2 linked regions of the Actinocatenispora sera genome follow. Each later gene encodes a partner of the first gene's protein in a complex. Links are inferred from orthologs where the notes say so. Each region holds a gene or a part of one and is shown on either strand. Other genes may lie near its edges.

Region 1 (9,388 bases):
CGCCGGTACGGCTTCCACGGCCTGTCGCACCGCTACGCCGCGCGCCGCGCCGCCGAGCTGGCCGACCGCGACCCGGCCACCGCCCGGGTGGTCAGCTGCCACCTCGGGTCCGGCGCCTCGCTGTGCGCGGTGGCCGGCGGCCGCTCGGTCGACACCACGATGGGCTTCACCCCGCTGGAGGGCATCGTGATGAGCACCCGGTCCGGCACCGTCGATCCCGGCCTGGTCACCTGGCTCGCCGCGAACACCGGGCTGGCCGTCGACGAGATCGGCCGCGATCTGGAGCAGCGGTCCGGGCTGCTGGCCCTGGCCGGTACCGCCGACATGCGCGAGGTGCTCGCCGCCCGCGAGGCCGGCAGCCGGTCCGCCCGCCGCGCCCTCGACGTGTACCAGCACCGGCTGCGAGCCGGGATCGCGGCCATGGCCGCGGCGCTCGGCGGCCTCGACGTCCTCGCGTTCACCGGCGGCATCGGGGAACACGCCCCGGCGGTACGGGCCGATGCGGCCGCCGGGCTCGCCTTCCTCGGCGTCGAGATCGACCCGGTACGCAACGACGCCGCGGACGGTGACGCCGACGTGTCCGCCGCCGGCTCCGCGGTACGCACCGCGGTGGTCACCGCCCGCGAGGACGCCGAGATCGCCGCCCAGGTGCGTACCGTCCTGACCGGCTGACGGCGGCCCGCGGTCGGGGCCCGGGCCCGGGGACGTCGGCGAGGGCGTGCCGGGCGGCGCGGCTGGCCGGTACATGTAACACTCGGTGGTCCTTACCGCCCTGCGCCGCCGCGGCGCAGCCACGCCTGCTGGGGAGGCTCGCGTTTTCATGGCTGACGGCCAGATCGTCGTCTCCGGCCTGACGAAACAGTTCCGTCGGGTCAGAGCCGTCGACAATCTCTCGTTCACGGTGGAACCCGGCCGGGTGACCGGGTTCCTCGGCCCCAACGGGGCCGGCAAGACCACCACGCTGCGGATGCTGCTCGGCCTGGTGGCGCCGACCGCCGGCCACGCCACCATCGGCGGGCGGCACTACGCCGACCTGCCCGATCCGCTGCGCGTCGTCGGCGCCGGTCTGGAGGCGGCGAGCTTTCACAAGGGCCGCACCGGACGCGACCACCTGCGGGTGCTCTGCGCCGCGGGCGGCCTGTCGTACCAGCGGGCCGACGAGACGTTGGAGATGGTCGGGCTGACCCCGGCCGCCAAGCGCAAGGTCAAGGGCTACTCGCTCGGGATGAAGCAGCGGCTCGGCATCGCCGCCGGCATGCTGGGCGACCCGTCCGTGCTGATCTTCGACGAGCCGGCCAACGGGCTGGACCCGGAAGGCATCCGGTGGATGCGTGACCTGCTGTCCGGCTTCGCCAAGCAGGGTCGCACCGTGCTGGTCTCCAGCCACCTGCTGTCCGAGGTGCAGCTGTTCGCCGACGACGTGGTGATCATCGCGGCCGGAAAGCTGATCCGGCAGGGCCCGGTCTCCGAGCTGACCGACGCCGACGGCATGCAGCGGGTCCGGGTGCGTACCCCCGAACCGCAGAAGCTGCTCGCCGAGCTGAAGGCACCCGGCACCGCGGTGCAGACCGAGGACGACGGGGCACTGCTGGTCACCGGCGTCCCGGCCGCCGCGGTCGGGCGCGCCGCGCTCGTCGCCGGCGTCGAGCTGCACGAGCTGTCCCCGCAGCGCGCCGACCTGGAGCGCATCTTCCTGGAACTGACCAGCGGGAAGGCGGGCATCCGATGAACCGGATCATTCGCAGCGAGTGGCTCAAGGTGCGCAGCACCAACCTGTGGTGGCTGATGCTGATCGGCGTCCTCGCGTTCACCGCGATCGCCATCGCGTTCAACATGCTCACCGGCTACGTGGAGCTGAACCCCGGCGCCAACCAGGGGGTTCCGGACGTCAGCCCGGAGTCGATCGCCACCAACCTCTACACCTCGGGCCAGTACTTCGGCACGCTGCTGGCGATGGTGTTCGGGATCCTGATCTTCACCAACGAGTTCTTCCACCAGACCGCGACGGCGACGTTCCTCGCCACCCCGAAGCGCACCCGGGTGATCGGCGGCAAGCTGATCGTGGCAATCGTCGTCGGCGTGATCATCGCGCTGATCACGACCGTCCTGGCGGTGCCGTCCGGGCTGGGCTTTCTGGCCAGCCAGCACGTCGATACGTTCCTCGGCAACGGCGACGTGCTGAAGTCGATCGGGCTCAACTGGCTCGCCTTCGCGATCTGGGCGGTGTTCGGTCTCGGCCTCGGCGCGCTGCTGCGCAGCCAGATCCTCGCCGTGATCATCGGCCTGGTGGCGATGCTGATCGGCCAGACCGTGATCCAGATCGGCCTGGGTCTGATGGCGCACTACTTCCACGCGGACTGGCTGAACAAGGTGCCGGACTGGCTGCCCAGCGGTGCGTCGACGATCATGACCTCACCCGGTGGCGCCGACGGCATCGCGTGGTGGGCCGGCGCGCTGGCGCTGCTCGGTTACGGCGTCGTCGCCGCGGTGATCGGCACCCTGATCACCCGCCGCCGCGACATCAGCTGACCCCGGCACGGCCCGGACCCGGCGCGGTCGGCGTGGACCTCTGTCCCGCCGGCCGCGCCTCGTTCGTCCCGGGCGACGCGATGCAAGTCACGAGACGTAACTTGCACGTGACGGCGATCGTTTTCCAATCTGTGAAACACGCCACCTCGGTGGACAAAGCGCCTGCGTGGTCGGTCCCATCACACCAACCCGTTGGTACGGGCGCGTAGCCTGGAATGCCGGGCGTTCAGCGTGGCGGCCGCGCGATTCGCGGCCGAGAAGAAATCACGTCGGAAGAGGCGATAACGGCCGTGTCGAGCCAGAGCAACGGACAATCAACCCCCACCGCGTCCGGCGAGTCGGAGACCAGTCTGCTCGCGGGATTCGGACCTAACGAGTGGATCGTCGAGGACATGTACCAGCGGTACCTGTCCGATCCCTCCAGCGTCGACCCCGCGTGGCACGACTTCTTCGCCGACTACAAGCCGGCCGCCGACACCGGCAGCACCGCCAGCAGCTCCGCCTCCGGCAGCGAGGCCAGCACCACCGCCCCCGCCGGCAGCAACGGCACGGCCGCCGGCAGCGCTACCGCGAGCGCGCCGACGAGCCTCGCTCCGGCCGACGCGAAGCCGGCGACGAGCGCCCCAGCCGCACCCGTGAAGCCGGCGACGAGCGCCCCGGCCGCCCCCGCCGCACCGAAGCCGGCCGCCGCGAAGCCGGCGCCGGCCGCGCCGAAGCCGGCCGACGGTGCCACCAGCAAGACGATCCGCGGCGTCGCTGCCAAGATCGTCAGCAACATGGACGCGTCGCTGACCATCCCGACCGCGACCAGCGTGCGGGCGGTGCCGGCCAAGCTGATGGCCGACAACCGCATCGTGATCAACAACCACCTGGCCCGCTCCCGTGGCGGCAAGGTCAGCTTCACCCACCTGATCGGCTTCGCGGTGGTCCGGGCACTCGCCGACTACCCGGAGATGAACAACTCCTACGCGGTCGTCGACGGCAAGCCGACCCTGGTCAGCCCCGAGCACGTCAACCTCGGCCTGGCGATCGACCTGGCCAAGCCGGACGGTTCGCGCACCCTGATCGTGCCGAGCATCAAGCACACCGAAACGATGGACTTCCGGCAGTTCTGGGTGGCCTACGAGGACCTCGTCCGCCGGGCCCGCAAGAACGAGCTGACCATGGACGACCACGCCGGCGCGACGATCTCGCTGACCAACCCCGGCGGCATCGGCACGGTGCACTCGGTGCCGCGGCTGACCGGCGGCCAGGGCACCATCATCGGCGTCGGCGCGATGGAGTACCCGGCCGAGTACGCCGGGATGTCCGACGAGGAGCTGGCCAAGCTCGCCATCAGCAAGATCATCACCCTGACCTCGACGTACGACCACCGGATCATCCAGGGCGCGGTGTCCGGCGAGTTCCTGAAGCGGGTGCACCAGCTGCTGCTCGGCGGCGACGGCTTCTACGACGAGGTGTTCACCGCGCTGCGGGTGCCGACCGAGCCGGTCCGCTGGGTGCGCGACACCGCGCGCAGCGCCGACGGCCAGATCGAGAAGAACGCGCGGGTCATCGAGCTGATCGAGGCGTACCGGGTGCACGGGCACCTGATGGCCGACACCGACCCGCTCGAGTACCACATCCGGAAGAACCCGAACCTGGACATCCTGCAGCACGGGCTGACCCTCTGGGACCTCGACCGCACGTTCCCGGTCGGCGGGTTCGCCGGCAAGCAGAAGATGAAGCTGCGCGACATCCTCGGCGTGCTGCGCGACTCGTACTGCCGCCGGGTCGGCGTGGAGTACATGCACATCCAGGACCCGGAGGAGCGGCGCTGGCTGCAGGACCGGGTCGAGGTCAAGCAGCCCGCCCCGTCGACCGACGAGCAGAAGCACATCCTCGGCCGGCTCAACGTCGCCGAGGCGTTCGAGACGTTCCTGGCCACCAAGTACGTGGGGCAGAAGCGGTTCAGCCTGGAGGGCGGCGAGACGCTGATCCCGCTGCTGGACGGGATCCTGCGCGACTCGGCGACCGAGGGCATGGACGAGGTCGTCATCGGCATGGCGCACCGCGGCCGGCTCAACGTGCTCGCCAACATCGTGGGCAAGCCGTACGAGAAGATCTTCAGCGAGTTCGAGGGCAACATCGACCCGAAGTCGGTGCAGGGCTCCGGTGACGTCAAGTACCACCTCGGCATGGTCGGCAAGTTCACCACGCCGGACGGGCAGTACTCGACCACCGTGTCGGTGGCGGCGAACCCGAGTCACCTGGAGACGGTCGACCCGGTGCTGGAGGGCATCGTCCGGGCCAAGCAGGACCGCATCGACCTCAAGCTCGAGGGGTACACGGTGCTCCCGGTCGCCGTGCACGGCGACGCGGCGTTCGCCGGCCAGGGCGTGGTCGCCGAGACGCTGAACCTGTCCCAGCTGCGCGGCTACCGCACCGGCGGCACCGTGCACGTGGTGGTCAACAACCAGGTCGGCTTCACCACCTCCCCGGAGTACTCCCGCTCCTCGCTCTACTCGACCGACGTGGCGCGGATGATCCAGGCGCCGATCTTCCACGTCAACGGGGACGACCCGGAGGCGTGCGTGCGGGTGGCGCGGCTGGCCTTCGAGTACCGCCAGACGTTCAACAAGGACGTCGTGATCGACATGGTCTGCTACCGCCGTCGCGGCCACAACGAGGGCGACGACCCGGCCATGACGCAGCCGCTGATGTACAAGATCATCGACAACAAGCGCTCGGTCCGCAAGCTGTACACCGAGGAGCTGATCGGCCGCGGCGACCTGACCCTGGCCGAGGCCGAGGAGGCCCTGAAGGACTTCCACGACCAGCTCGACACGGTGTTCAAGGCGACCAAGGAGGCCGCCAAGACCACCAAGCAGCTGCCCCGCAAGCGCGAGCCGGAGCCGGAGCCGGTGGTCGACACCGCGACCGACGCGGCGACCATCGAGCGGATCGGCCGGATCCACGAGGAGCTGCCCGAGGGGTTCGTGCCGAACCCGCGGGTGGCGAAGATCCTCAAGCGCCGGGTGCAGATGGCCACCGAGGGCCCGATCGACTGGGCGATGGGTGAGCTGATCGCGTTCGGTTCGCTGCTCACCCAGGGCATCGGGGTGCGGCTGTCCGGGCAGGACTCGCGCCGCGGCACGTTCGTGCAGCGGCACTCGGTGGTGGTGGACGCCAACACCGGCACCGAGTTCACCCCGCTGACCAACGTCGGTACCGACCAGGCCCGGTTCTTCGCGCAGGACTCGCTGCTCAGCGAGTACGCCGCGATGGGTTTCGAGTACGGCTACTCGGTCGAGACGCCGGACGCGCTGGTGGCGTGGGAGGCGCAGTACGGCGACTTCGCCAACGGTGCCCAGTCGATCATCGACGAGTTCATCACCTCCGGCGAGGCCAAGTGGGGCCAGCAGACGTCGGTGACGCTGCTGCTGCCGCACGGTCTGGAGGGCCAGGGCCCGGACCACTCGTCCGGCCGCATCGAGCGGTACCTGCAGATGTGCGCCGACGACAACATGCGGGTGGCGATCCCCACCACCCCGGCGAGCTACTTCCACCTGCTCCGCCGGCAGGGGCTGACCACGAAGCGCAAGCCGCTGATCGTGTTCACCCCGAAGGTGCTGCTGCGGCACAAGCTCGCGGTGTCGTCGATCGCCGACTTCACCAGCGGTACGTTCCAGCCGGTCCTGGCCGACCCGGGCATCAAGGGTCAGCCGCTGGATGCGAACGGCGTGAAGCGGGTGCTGCTCTGCTCCGGCAAGGTGTTCTACGACCTGCTGGAGGCGCGCGAGCAGCGCGGTCTGACCGACGTGGCGATCCTGCGCGTCGAGCAGCTGTACCCGCTGCCGATCGAGGAGACCCGGGCCGCACTGGCCGGGTACCCGAACGCCGAGGACTTCGTCTGGGTGCAGGACGAGCCGGCGAACCAGGGCGCCTGGTCGCACATCGCGCTCAACCTGCTCGAGCACCTCGACGGGGTGCGGCTGCGCCGCATCTCCCGTCCGGCCGCCGCGGCCCCGGCCGCCGGTTCGAACAAGGTGCACGGCTGGGAGCAGCAGGCGCTCATCGAGGCCGCGCTGCCCACCCCGCAGTAACCGTGGCCGTCGGCTCCCGCCATTCGCTCGGATGGCGGGAGCCTTCGCGTAGAGGGAACGACAGCATGTACTTCACGGATCGCGGCATCGAGGAACTGTCCGATCGGCGCGGCGAGGAGTCGGTGTCGCTGGAGTGGGTGGCCGACCGGCTGCGCGACTTCGTCGACATCAACCCCGAGTTCGAGGTACCGATCGAGCGGCTGGCCACCTGGCTCGCCCGCCTCGACGACCCGGACGACGACTGATCACTCGCGGAGTCAGGAAGCCGCCCCCGAGCGATCCGGGACGAGCAGAAGCTTACCGATGGTAGCCCGGTCGGCAAGGTGGCGGTGCGCCCGAGCGGCTTCGGCCAGCGGATAGCGGGAGTGCAGCCGCAGGCGGAGCCGACCGGCGGCGACCCAGGCGAGAAGGTCGCTGAACCGGGCCTCCAGCTCGGCCCGGTCGGCGACGAAGTCCGCGAGCGTGGGGCGGGTCAGCAGCACCGACCCGGCCCGGGCCAACCGCTGCGGGTCCAGCGGTGGCACCTGACCGCTGGACCCGCCGAACAGCACCAGCGTGCCGCGCCGCCGCAGCGCCGCCAGCGAACCGTCGATCGTGCTCGCGCCCACCCCGTCGTACACCGCGTGGGCTCCGGCTCCGTCGGTCAGACGCCGCACGTCCGCGGCGAAGTCCTGGTAGCCGAGCACGTGGTCCGCCCCCGCGTCCCGGGAGGCCTCGGCTTTGGCGGCGGAGGACACGGTGGTCAGAACCCGCGCACCGCGCATCCTGGCAAGCTGGGTGAGCACCAGGCCCACCCCGCCGGCACCGGCGTGGATCAGCACCGTGTCGCCGGGAGCGATGCGGTACGAGGCGGTCGCGAGGTAGTGCGCGGTCAGCCCCTGCACGGGGAGCGCGGCGGCCAGCTCGTCGTCGACGCCGTCCGGGACGGGCAACGCCTTCGCGGCGGGCACGGCAACGTACTCGGCATACGAGCCGGACACGCCCTCCCAGGCCACCCGGTCGCCGGGCCGGAACCCGGTCGCGTCCGAGCCGGTGGCCACCACGCGGCCGGCACCCTCGCCGCCCGGCACGAACGGCATCGAGCACGGGTACACGCCCGAACGCTCGTAGACGTCCACGTAGTTGACTCCGGCGCGGGACACCTGGACCAGCACCTGGTCCCGGGCCGGTCGAGGGGTCTCCACCTCGCGGTACTGCAGGACCGCCGGGCCCCCCGGTGACGAGACCACGATCGCCTTCACCGGTGGAAGCCTTCGATGACGCGCTGGACCCGCAGACCGGCGGCGAAGTCGGCCAGCGTGCTCGGCCGACCGCGGACCGCCCGGGCGAACTCGGTCAGCCGGGTTCGCTCATCGCCCCGCGGACCGTTCAGCGAGACCTCCACCCAGCCGGACCCGTCGCCTTTCCACAGCCGCCCCCATTCGGTGATCCGGTAGGAGGTGCGAGACCCGTACAGCGTCCACCCGTAGCTTTCCGGCCCGGCCGCCACCTGCCCGGAGACCCGCACCGGCACCCCACCGGCCGTGGCCAGCAGCCCGCTGGCGGCGACCTCCGCGCCGGAACCGTAGGTGGTCCGGGTGTGCAACGGGGTCAACGGACCGAGCAGGCGGTCGGTCAGGAACAGGTAGTGCGAGGCAACCTCGCGCAGGAAACCGCCCTGCTCCCGCCCCGCCACCCAGCCGGCCTCGCGTTGGATGGCGCGGGGCCACTCCGGGAACAGGAACCGGACGTCGACGCCGAGTACCGTCCCGACCTCCCCGGTTCGCAGTGCCCGGCCGACCTCGACCGCGGCGGCCCGGTCGGACAGCACGAAGTTCAGCGCGTTGACGGCTCCCAGATCGGCGGCGACCGCGACCATCTCGGCGCCCTGGTCCGGATCGACGGAGAGCGGCTTCTCACAGAAGACGGCCTTGCCCGCCCGCATGGCCGCGACGGCGTAGCCGGCATGGGTCGAGGGCGGCGAGGCGATGTACACCGCGTCGATGTCCGGGTGGTCGACGATCTGGCGGGCGTCCGGCGTGTCCGCGATCCCCGCGGGGCCGGGGCGGGCCGGGTCGGCGACCAGTGTCACCTCGAAGTCGGGGTGGTCGACCGCGATGCCGAGCATCTCGGAGCCGATGATGCCCAGGCCGATGATGCCGAGGCGAACAACCTGCGTAGTCATGCGAACCAGGCTGCCGGCCGAGCTCACATCAGCACAAGCGACGATTTCTTACCGGCGATGAAGTGTCACTGTAGTATCGACCGGTGCTCGACGTTCACCGGCTCATCGTGCTCCGCTCGGTGGTGGAGACCGGCTCGATCCAGGCCGCCGCCGCGCACCTCGGCTACACGCCCTCGGCGATCAGCCAGCACGTGGCCGCGCTCCAGCGCGAAACGGGCACCGTGCTGATGGAGCGGGTCGGTCGGGGCATCCGGCCGACCGAGGCGGGGCGGCTGCTCGCCAGCCACGCCCGGCGGATCCAGGGCCAGATCTCGGCCGCCGAGACCGCCCTCGCCGACCTGCGCACGGGCCGCACCCAGCACCTGGTCGTCCGCTACTTCGCCACGGCGGGCGCGGTGCTCATCCCGCCGATCATGGCGGAGTTCGGCCGTCGCTTCCCCGGCGTACGGGTCGATCTGCGGCTCGGCAAGGGCCTCGGCAACGAGGGCGCCGACGCCGAGATCCTGGTGCTCCCCGGCACCGCCGGGGTACCGGCCGGGTTCCGCGGCATCCACCTGCTCGACGACCCGTACGTCGTGGTGCTGCCGCCGAACCATCCGCTCACCGGCGA
Region 2 (7,835 bases), 380 kb from region 1 along the record:
GAACGTCGAGCTGTTCTACGCGTTCACCCCCGGCCTGAAGGTCGTCGCGCCGTCGAACCCGGCCGACGCCAAGGGGCTGCTGCTCGCCGCGATCGCCGACGACGACCCAGTGCTGTTCCTGGAGAACCTGGCGCTCTACAACACCAAGGGCGAGGTACCGAACGACGACACACCGATCGAGATCGGTCGCGCCGCGATCAGCCGGCCCGGCACCGACATCACCCTGATCGGCTACTCGCGCACCGCCCGGATGGCGCTGGAGGCGGCCGACCGGTTGGCCGCCAAGGGTTTCGACGCCGAGGTGGTCGACCTGCGCAGCCTGCGTCCGCTGGACCGGCGCACCGTGGTCGAGTCGGTCCGCAAGACCAGCTGTGCGGTGGTCGTCGAGGACGACTGGCTGACGTACGGGATCGGCGCGGAGGTGGCGGCGTCCATCTCCGACGGTGCCTTCGACTGGCTGGACGCGCCGGTGCGCCGGGTGGCGATGGCCGAGGTCCCGCTGCCGTACGCGAAGTCGCTGGAGACCGCCGCCCTGCCCGCGGTGGACGACATCGTCGTCGCCGCCGAGCAGACCCTGCGTGCCACCGGCCGCGGCTGACACCACTGGATCGTCGGCGAGACCGTCCAGTGTGGATGGTGAGCGCCGCGTCGAGACGGAGAACACGATGGACATCCTGATGCCGCGCCTGTCCGACACCATGGAGGAAGGCGTCGTCGCGAGCTGGCACGCCAAGGTCGGCGACGAGGTGCACGCCGGCGACGTTCTGGTGGAGATCGAGACCGACAAGGCGCTGATGGAGCACGAGTCCTATCAGGACGGTGTGCTCACCGAGATCCTGGTGCCGGAGGGCGGTTCGGCCGACATCGGCGCGCCGATCGGCCGGATGCGCGTCGCCGGTGAGCCCGAGGACGGCGCCGCCGCCCCGACCGGCGCAGTCGAGGGGTCGGCGCCGGCCCAGCCCGAGGCACCGGCCGAGCCCGCCGCGGCCGCGACACCGTCCACACCGGACACCGCCACCGCGGCTGCGGTGCCGAGCGGCGCACCGTCGGGCACGGTGGCCCCGGCCGCTGGTACCAACGGGGCCCGGGTGCGGGCCACCCCGCTGGTGCGCCGGCTCGCCCGGGAGTCCGGCGTCGACCTCGGCACCCTCACCGGCAGCGGTCCGGGCGGCCGGATCATCCGCGCCGATCTGGACCGGGCCACCCCGGCGCCGGCGGCAGCGCCGGCCCCGGTCGAGCAGCCCGCGGCCGTGGCCGTACCGGTGACCGAGGACGACGAGGTCACGCCGCTCGGCTCGATGCGCCGCACGATCGCGCGCCGGCTCGCCGACAGCATGCGCACCGCGCCGCACTTCTACCTCACCCGTACCGTCGACGCCGGGCCGATGGGCCAGCTGCGGGCCGAGCTGAACGCGAAGCTGGTCGCCGCGGACCGGCCGAAGATCAGCCTGAACGACATCGTGCTGCGCGCGGTGGCGGTCGCGCTGCGCAGGCACCCGGAGATGAACTCGTCGTTCGGCGAGGACGCGATCGTCACGCACAACCGGGTGCACGTCGGGATGGCCGTCGCCACCCCGGCCGGGCTGGTCGTGCCGGTGCTGCGGGACGCGGACACCCGCAGCCTCACCGACATCGCCGGTACCGCGCGGGAACTGGCCGGCAAGGCCCGGGACCGCAAGCTCTCGCCGGCCGAGATGACCGGCTCCACCTTCACCGTCAGCAACCTCGGCATGTTCGGGGTGGACCAGTTCACCGCCGTGATCAACCCCCCGGAGGCGGGCATCCTCGCGGTCGGCGCGCTGCGCGAGGAGCCCGGCGTGGTGGACGGCGCCGTCGCCGTGGTGAAGCGGATGACCGTGACGCTGTCGGTCGATCACCGGGTCGTGGACGGTGCCCAGGGCGCCCAGTTCCTGGCCGACCTGGCCCAGCTGCTGGAGAACCCCTGGCTCGCGGTGGTCTGAGCCAACCTGCCGCCGCCCGGCCGGGCGGCGGCAGGTGGCGCGTCGGGCCCGCCGAGCCGTCGGGCCCGACGTGCGGTTCAGGACGAGGCGGACGCGAGTGAGCGGGCCACCTCGGCGAAGCCGTACTCCAGCATCTCGGTTTCGTAGCTCTCGACCGCCGTCAGCAGCGGGCCGTCGCCGCGCTCGGTGATCCGCCGGCACAGCAGCGCGGCGTCGCGCAGTGCGACCGCGGCGCTGGTGCCCTGCGGGACCATGGTGTGCGCCGCGTCGCCGAGCAGCGTCACCGGCACGGTTTCCCAGTGCGCTACCGGGTTCGCGGTGCGGATCGTGGTGCTGCCGACCGTGGCCGGGTCGCCCAGCCGGACCAGCGCGGCGAGGTGGGGATGCCAGTCCGCCACGAGCTCGGCCGCGCGCTCGCGCCGGTCCCGTTTGTCCATGGTGGACAGGTCGGCCGGGAACAGCGCGCTCGGGCCGCCGACCACCCACATCAGGTAGTCGTCCCCGCCGTGGCGGAACTCGTGCGCGGCGAGCGGCATGAACCGGCCGTCCGTGCCGGCCACCACGCAGAACCCGTCGATCGCCGCGGCCGGCGCGAGGTCGCGGGCGCGATCGGTCAGCGGCGTCTTTCCGAAGATCTCGGTCTGGCCGAGCTCGACGATCTCCGCCTCCGGCAGCAGCTGCGGCCGGACCCGCGAGTGGGTGCCGTCCGCGCCGACGAGCAGGTCGGTCTCGACGCTCGTACCGTCGCCGAAGTGCGCCCGGACCCGGCCACCGGCGAGCAGCTCGTACCGCTCGAACGGCGCGCGGTAGCGCACCTCCAGCCCGTCGAGCAGGATCCGGCGCAGGGTCTGCCGGTCCACGGTCAGGTGCCGGCCGTCCTCTCGCTCCCCGGCTGTCTCGGGAACGAGCGTCTCCTGGATCACCCGCAGCTGCGGGTCGAGTACCCGCCAGCCGGAACCGCGGCGTCCCACGGTGGCGAGGACCTTCTCGTAGGAGGACGGGGACAGGCAGGCGCGGAGCGCGAGATCGCCCTCCGGCGCGATGTGGATCCGGTAGCCCTGGTCGGGTCGGTCCGGCTTACGCCCGGTCGGCGGGAAACCGGGCCCTGCGCGACCACAGGGTCGAGCTACGACACCTCGGCGTGCTGAGCGCCCTCGCCGAGACCGGCCCGCTCAGCCAGCGCGCCCTGGTCGACCGGCTCCAGCTGGACAAGTCGTCCATGGTGCTGATCATCGACGAACTGGAACGGCAGGGCCTGGCCGAACGGCGGCGCAACGAACGCGACCGGCGCAGCTACGACGTGCACCTCACCGCGGCCGGCCGGGACCGGCTCTCGACCGCCGAGCGGGTCACCGAGCAGGTGATGGCCGAACTGCTCGCGCCGCTGTCCGCCGCCGATCGGGCACGACTGCACGAGCTGCTCGGCCGGTTCATCGAGCACGCCGCCGGTCGCGCCTGACGCGGCGCGGCGGCCAGGGGCGACCGGTTCCGAGGTCAGTTGGTCATCTCGGCGGCGCCGGGCGCGGTGTGCCGCTCGTAGCGACGGACCACCTCCTCGACCGGCAGCCCCTTGGTCTCCGGCAGGAAGATCGAGATGAACACGATCGCCATCGCGGCCAGCCCGGCAAAGCAGACCAGTACCCAGGGCAGCCCGATCCCCGCCTGCCACACCGGGAACACCTGGATCAGCGCGAAGTTGGCGAGCCAGTCCGCCGTCGCGCAGATCGCCGCCGCCCGGCCGCGTACCTCGGTCGGGAACGACTCGCCCTGCAGCAGCCAGCCGGTGCCGCCGACGCCCACCGCGAACGACGCGATGAACAGGCACAGCCCGACCATCCCGACGACGATCTCGGCGGTACCGTGCAGCAGTCCCAGGCCCGCCGCGGCGATCAACGCCGACACGATCATCCCGCCGTACCCGCCGATCGACAGCTTGCGCCGGCCGAGCCGGTCGATGTACTTGAAGCCGAAGTACGTCGCGCCGACGTTGATCACCGTCATCACCGAGACGATCTCGACCGCCTGGATCTGTTGCGCCACGGTCGAGTGCGCGCCGCCGAGGATCGGCGCGAGCAGCGTCGGCCCGTAGTACAGCGGGACGTTGATGCCGGTGATCTGCTGGAAGACGAAGAACACCGCGACGATGATCACCGCCCGGCGCACCGCCGGGGTCCACTTGCGGCGCCGCTGCACCTTCTCCTGGCGTTCGCGCTCGGCCACGTCGCGGGCCGCGGCCCTGATCTGCTCGTCGGTGGTGTCCACGCCGAGCATGCCGAGCGACTGCCGGGCCTTGTCGAACTTCCCGTGATGCAGCAGCCAGCGCGGCGACTCCGGCATCCGGGTACGGAAGATCAGGCCGACGATCGCCGGCAGGGCGCCGAGCGCGAACATCAGCCGCCAGTCGATCGTGGTCGCGGCGCCGGGTGCGATCCGCAGGATCACCAGCGCCACCAGGTACGAGACGAGGATGCCGATGGTGATCATCCACTGCTGCAACAGGCTCAGCGAGCCGCGCTTGCCGGCCGGCGCGTACTCGGCGATGTAGGCGGTCGCGATCGCCGAGTCGGCGCCGATCGCCAGGCCGATCAGGGTCCGGGCGATGATCAGTACCGAGGCGTGCCAGGACAGCCCGGCGAGCAGCGAGCCGGCGGCGTAGATCCCGGCGTCCACGATCAACAGCGACTTGCGGCCGAACCGGTCGGTCAGCGGCCCGGCGGCGAGCGCGCCCGCCGCCGCGCCGATCGACGTACCGGCGACCAGATAGCCCAGGGCGAACCCGGACAGGTGGAACGGGACGAAGTTCAGCGCCGCGCCGATGTTCGAGGTGTCGTAGCCGAACAGGAAGCCGCCGATCGTGGCGAGGATCGTCAGCGACCAGTAGAAGCGGGTCGGCGTCCGCTGATCCAACCGGTCCAGTACGGTTGCGCCCACCGGCTCGGCCATCGCCGGTCACCTCCCGATTCGTCCGAATGCCCGGCGACTACCCCGATCCGGGTGGTCGAAACCGCGATGCGCGCCTACGCGGCCTGGCGGTCCGTCCGCGGCGTCACCGGCGGCGCCGGCTCCGTCCCCTCCAGGTACGCACGCAGCTGCACCAGGGCCCGGGCGATCAGCCGGGACACGTGCATCTGCGAGATGCCCAGCGACCGGCCGATCTGGGACTGGGTACGCCGGTGTACGAAGCGCTGCACGATCACCGCGCGGTCCCGGTCGGTGAGCCGGGCCAGCGCGCCCGGCAGCGACATCCGGTCGGGGACCGACTCCATCGCCGGGTCGGGTGCGCCGAGCAGCTCCGCGAGTTCGGTGCCGTTGATGCCGCCCGGGCCCGGGCAGGGCTGGTTGAGCGACACCGGCTGGTATCCCCGCTCGGCCGCGAAGACCTCGCGCACCCGCCGCGCGCTCGTGCCGACCGCGTCCGCCAGCTCCGGAACGGTCGGCGTCCGGCCCAGCTCGTGCTCCAGCCGCTGCCGGGCCGCGTTGATGCCGAGCCGCAGCTCCTGAACCGACCGTGGTGGCTGGATCATCCAGCACCGGTCCCGGAAGTAGCGTTTCAGCTCGCCGCGGATGGTCGGCACCGCGTACGCGTAGAAGCTGGTTCCGTGACCGGGGTCGTACCGGTCGACCGCGCAGATCAGCCCGATCGTCGCCACCTGCACCAGATCCTGCGGATCCTCGCTGGTGTGCGCGTACCGGTGGGCCAGCCGCCGGGCCAGCGGCAGGAACGCGCGGATCGCCGCCTCGCGGCGCCGCTGCCGGTCCGGGTCGCCGGCGGGCAGCCGGGCGAGCGACTCCAGGACCCGCAGCGCCTCCTCGTCACCGCTGCGGTCGGTCCTTGCTGTCACCGCGTCACCGCTGCGGTCGATCGTTGCTGTCACCGCGACACCCCCTGCGCCCGGCGCGATCCGCACCCGCGGCGGTGCACCCTCCGGCATCCGACGCCGGCCCTGCCCGGCGTCGGATGCCACGGTGACGGCCCGCGCCGGTACGGCACGACTGCACGGCTTCGCCCGAGTGAAGCCGTTGCCGCGTCCCGGATCGATGCTAGGACCGTGCGCCGCGCGCCGGCCCGGATTGCCGGAACTGGACCGCGTTTCCGCGCCCGACCGGGCCTGCGCGGCGGCGTGGTCAGGCGCGGTGGGCGGGTTCCGGCCGGGCCGCCTCGGTGCCGACGCCCAGCACGCGGGACAGCGCGGTCGCGCCGGCCGGGGTGAGCCGCACCGCGCGGCGGGTCGGCGGCCGCTCCACCCAGCCGTGCCCGAGCAGGCCGGTGAGCAGGTCGGCGCCGAGCCGGCCGGCCAGGTGGTGCTGCTGCTCGCTCCAGTCCAGGCAGGCGCGCAGCAGCGGCCGTCCGGTGGTCGCCGGCGCCAGCCGCTCCGGCGGTACGCCCAGCGCGCCGAAGACGTCCGTGGCGGCCGGCCCCAGCCGGTACGGATGGTTGCGCAGTTGCTGTGCCAGCCCGTCGCCGGCCCGCCGCCGGGGCGTGCGCACGCCGTCCGTGGCGACGAGCGCGCCGCGATCCAGCAGGCCCTGCAGCACCTGCACGCCGAGCCGCCCGGCGAGGTGGTCGTAGCAGGTACGTGCGGCGCGCAGGGCCGCGGCCCGGGTGCCCTGCCGCAGCGACCGGACCGGTTCGGCGGGGGAGATCCGGGCCAGCGCCTCCAGCACCGCCGCAACCGGTGCGCCGGCGATCCGGTAGTACCGGTGTCGGCCGGAACGTTCCACCGTGACCAGACCGGCCGACAGCAGCCGCGCCAACTGGGCGCTCGCGGCCTGCGCGGTCACCCCGGCCTCGGCGGCGAGCACGCTCGCCGGCAGCGCCCGCCCGTCCGCGAGCGCGGTCAGCACCCGGGCCCTGGTCCGGTCCGCGAACAGCGCGGCCACCTGCGACACGTCGACGTCACCGCCGCCGCCCGGGGCGGCGGCGAGGGGTGCGGTGTCTCGGCCTGCCATGCCTCGAGCCTGCCACGGCGACACTTCCACCGGTACGGAAGTGTTCCGGTGCCAGCCTCGGGGCATGACGACGCGCCCGAAACTGGTCCTGCTGTTGATGTGTGCCGGGATGTTCCTGGTGCTGCTCGACGTGTCGGTGATCAACGTGGCGATACCGGCGATCGCCGCCGGACTGTCCACCGACACCGGCGGTGTGGGGTGGGTCGTCGACGCGTACGCGGTCGTGCTGGCCGCGCTGCTGCTGTCCGGTGGCGTGCTCGGTGACCGGATCGGCCACCGGCGCGCCGTCCTCGCCGGCCTCCTGGTGTTCGGTGCGGCGAGCGTGGCCTGCGCACTGGCGCCCGGTCTCGGGGTACTCGTCGCGGCGCGCGCCGGCCAGGGCGTGGGTGCCGCGCTGCTGCTGCCGTGCAGCGTCGCGGTGATCACCGGGGCGTACCCGGGCCGGGCCGAGCAGGCGCGGGCCCTCGGCATCTGGGCCGGCGTGTCGTCGCTCGCGCTGCCGGCCGGCCCGCTGCTCGGCGGGGCGCTGGTGCAGGCGTTCGGCTGGCAGTCGATCTTCTGGATCAACCCGCCGATCGTCGTCGCGGTCGGGCTCGCCACGCTGTTCGCGGTGCCCGCCGGTCGCGCCGACCGGCGCCGCCGGCTCGATCCGGCCGGCGCCGTGCTGGCGGCGGTCGCGCTGGCGACCCTGGTGTATGCGGTGATCGCCGCCGGCCGCGGCGCCGGCTGGCCGCCGGTCGCGGGCGCCGCCGCGGTGGCGGTGTGTGCCGGCGCCGGCCTGGTCGCCGTCGAGCGGCGTGTCGCGGCACCGACATTGCCGCTGGATGCGTTGCGCGGCAAGGCGTTTACCGGCGCCAACCTGCTCGCGCTGACGATGAACCTGGCCACCAACGGCACCCTGTTCGTGGTCACCCTCTACCTGCA

Evidence for each region.
Region 2: Asera_RS32825 (region 1) and Asera_RS31275 share a complex: the UniProt entries of both Escherichia coli proteins name them as parts of the 2-oxoglutarate dehydrogenase (OGDH) complex. The link is inferred for Actinocatenispora sera from one-to-one orthologs.

Annotation. Positions count from the first base shown.
Region 1 is NZ_AP023354.1:7,032,229-7,041,616, forward strand. What follows is about bases 2,449-6,814. They hold Asera_RS32825 (multifunctional oxoglutarate decarboxylase/oxoglutarate dehydrogenase thiamine pyrophosphate-binding subunit/dihydrolipoyllysine-residue succinyltransferase subunit), read left to right. Parts: upstream 2,449-2,819; coding sequence 2,820-6,614; downstream 6,615-6,814. Other genes in these bases: Asera_RS32820 (ABC transporter permease), read left to right, coding at 2,449-2,529; Asera_RS32830 (DUF6104 family protein), read left to right, coding at 6,680-6,814. In the rest of the region: Asera_RS32810 (acetate/propionate family kinase), read left to right, coding at 1-672; Asera_RS32815 (ABC transporter ATP-binding protein), read left to right, coding at 821-1,729; more of Asera_RS32820, read left to right, coding at 1,726-2,448; more of Asera_RS32830, read left to right, coding at 6,815-6,859; Asera_RS32835 (quinone oxidoreductase family protein), read right to left, coding at 6,872-7,855; Asera_RS32840 (Gfo/Idh/MocA family protein), read right to left, coding at 7,852-8,778; Asera_RS32845 (LysR family transcriptional regulator), read left to right, coding at 8,862-9,388. UniProt on the Escherichia coli protein: E1 component of the 2-oxoglutarate dehydrogenase (OGDH) complex which catalyzes the decarboxylation of 2-oxoglutarate, the first step in the conversion of 2-oxoglutarate to succinyl-CoA and CO(2).
Region 2 is NZ_AP023354.1:6,648,942-6,656,776, reverse strand. What follows is about bases 1-2,813. They hold Asera_RS31275 (dihydrolipoamide acetyltransferase family protein), read left to right. Parts: upstream 1-665; coding sequence 666-1,961; downstream 1,962-2,813. Other genes in these bases: Asera_RS31270 (FAD-dependent oxidoreductase), read right to left, coding at 2,039-2,813; Asera_RS31280 (alpha-ketoacid dehydrogenase subunit beta), read left to right, coding at 1-598. In the rest of the region: more of Asera_RS31270, read right to left, coding at 2,814-2,932; Asera_RS33825 (MarR family transcriptional regulator), read left to right, coding at 2,854-3,420; Asera_RS31260 (sugar porter family MFS transporter), read right to left, coding at 3,456-4,904; Asera_RS31255 (sigma-70 family RNA polymerase sigma factor), read right to left, coding at 4,979-5,836; Asera_RS31250 (ArsR/SmtB family transcription factor), read right to left, coding at 6,087-6,911; Asera_RS31245 (MFS transporter), read left to right, coding at 6,976-7,835. UniProt on the Escherichia coli protein: E2 component of the 2-oxoglutarate dehydrogenase (OGDH) complex which catalyzes the second step in the conversion of 2-oxoglutarate to succinyl-CoA and CO(2).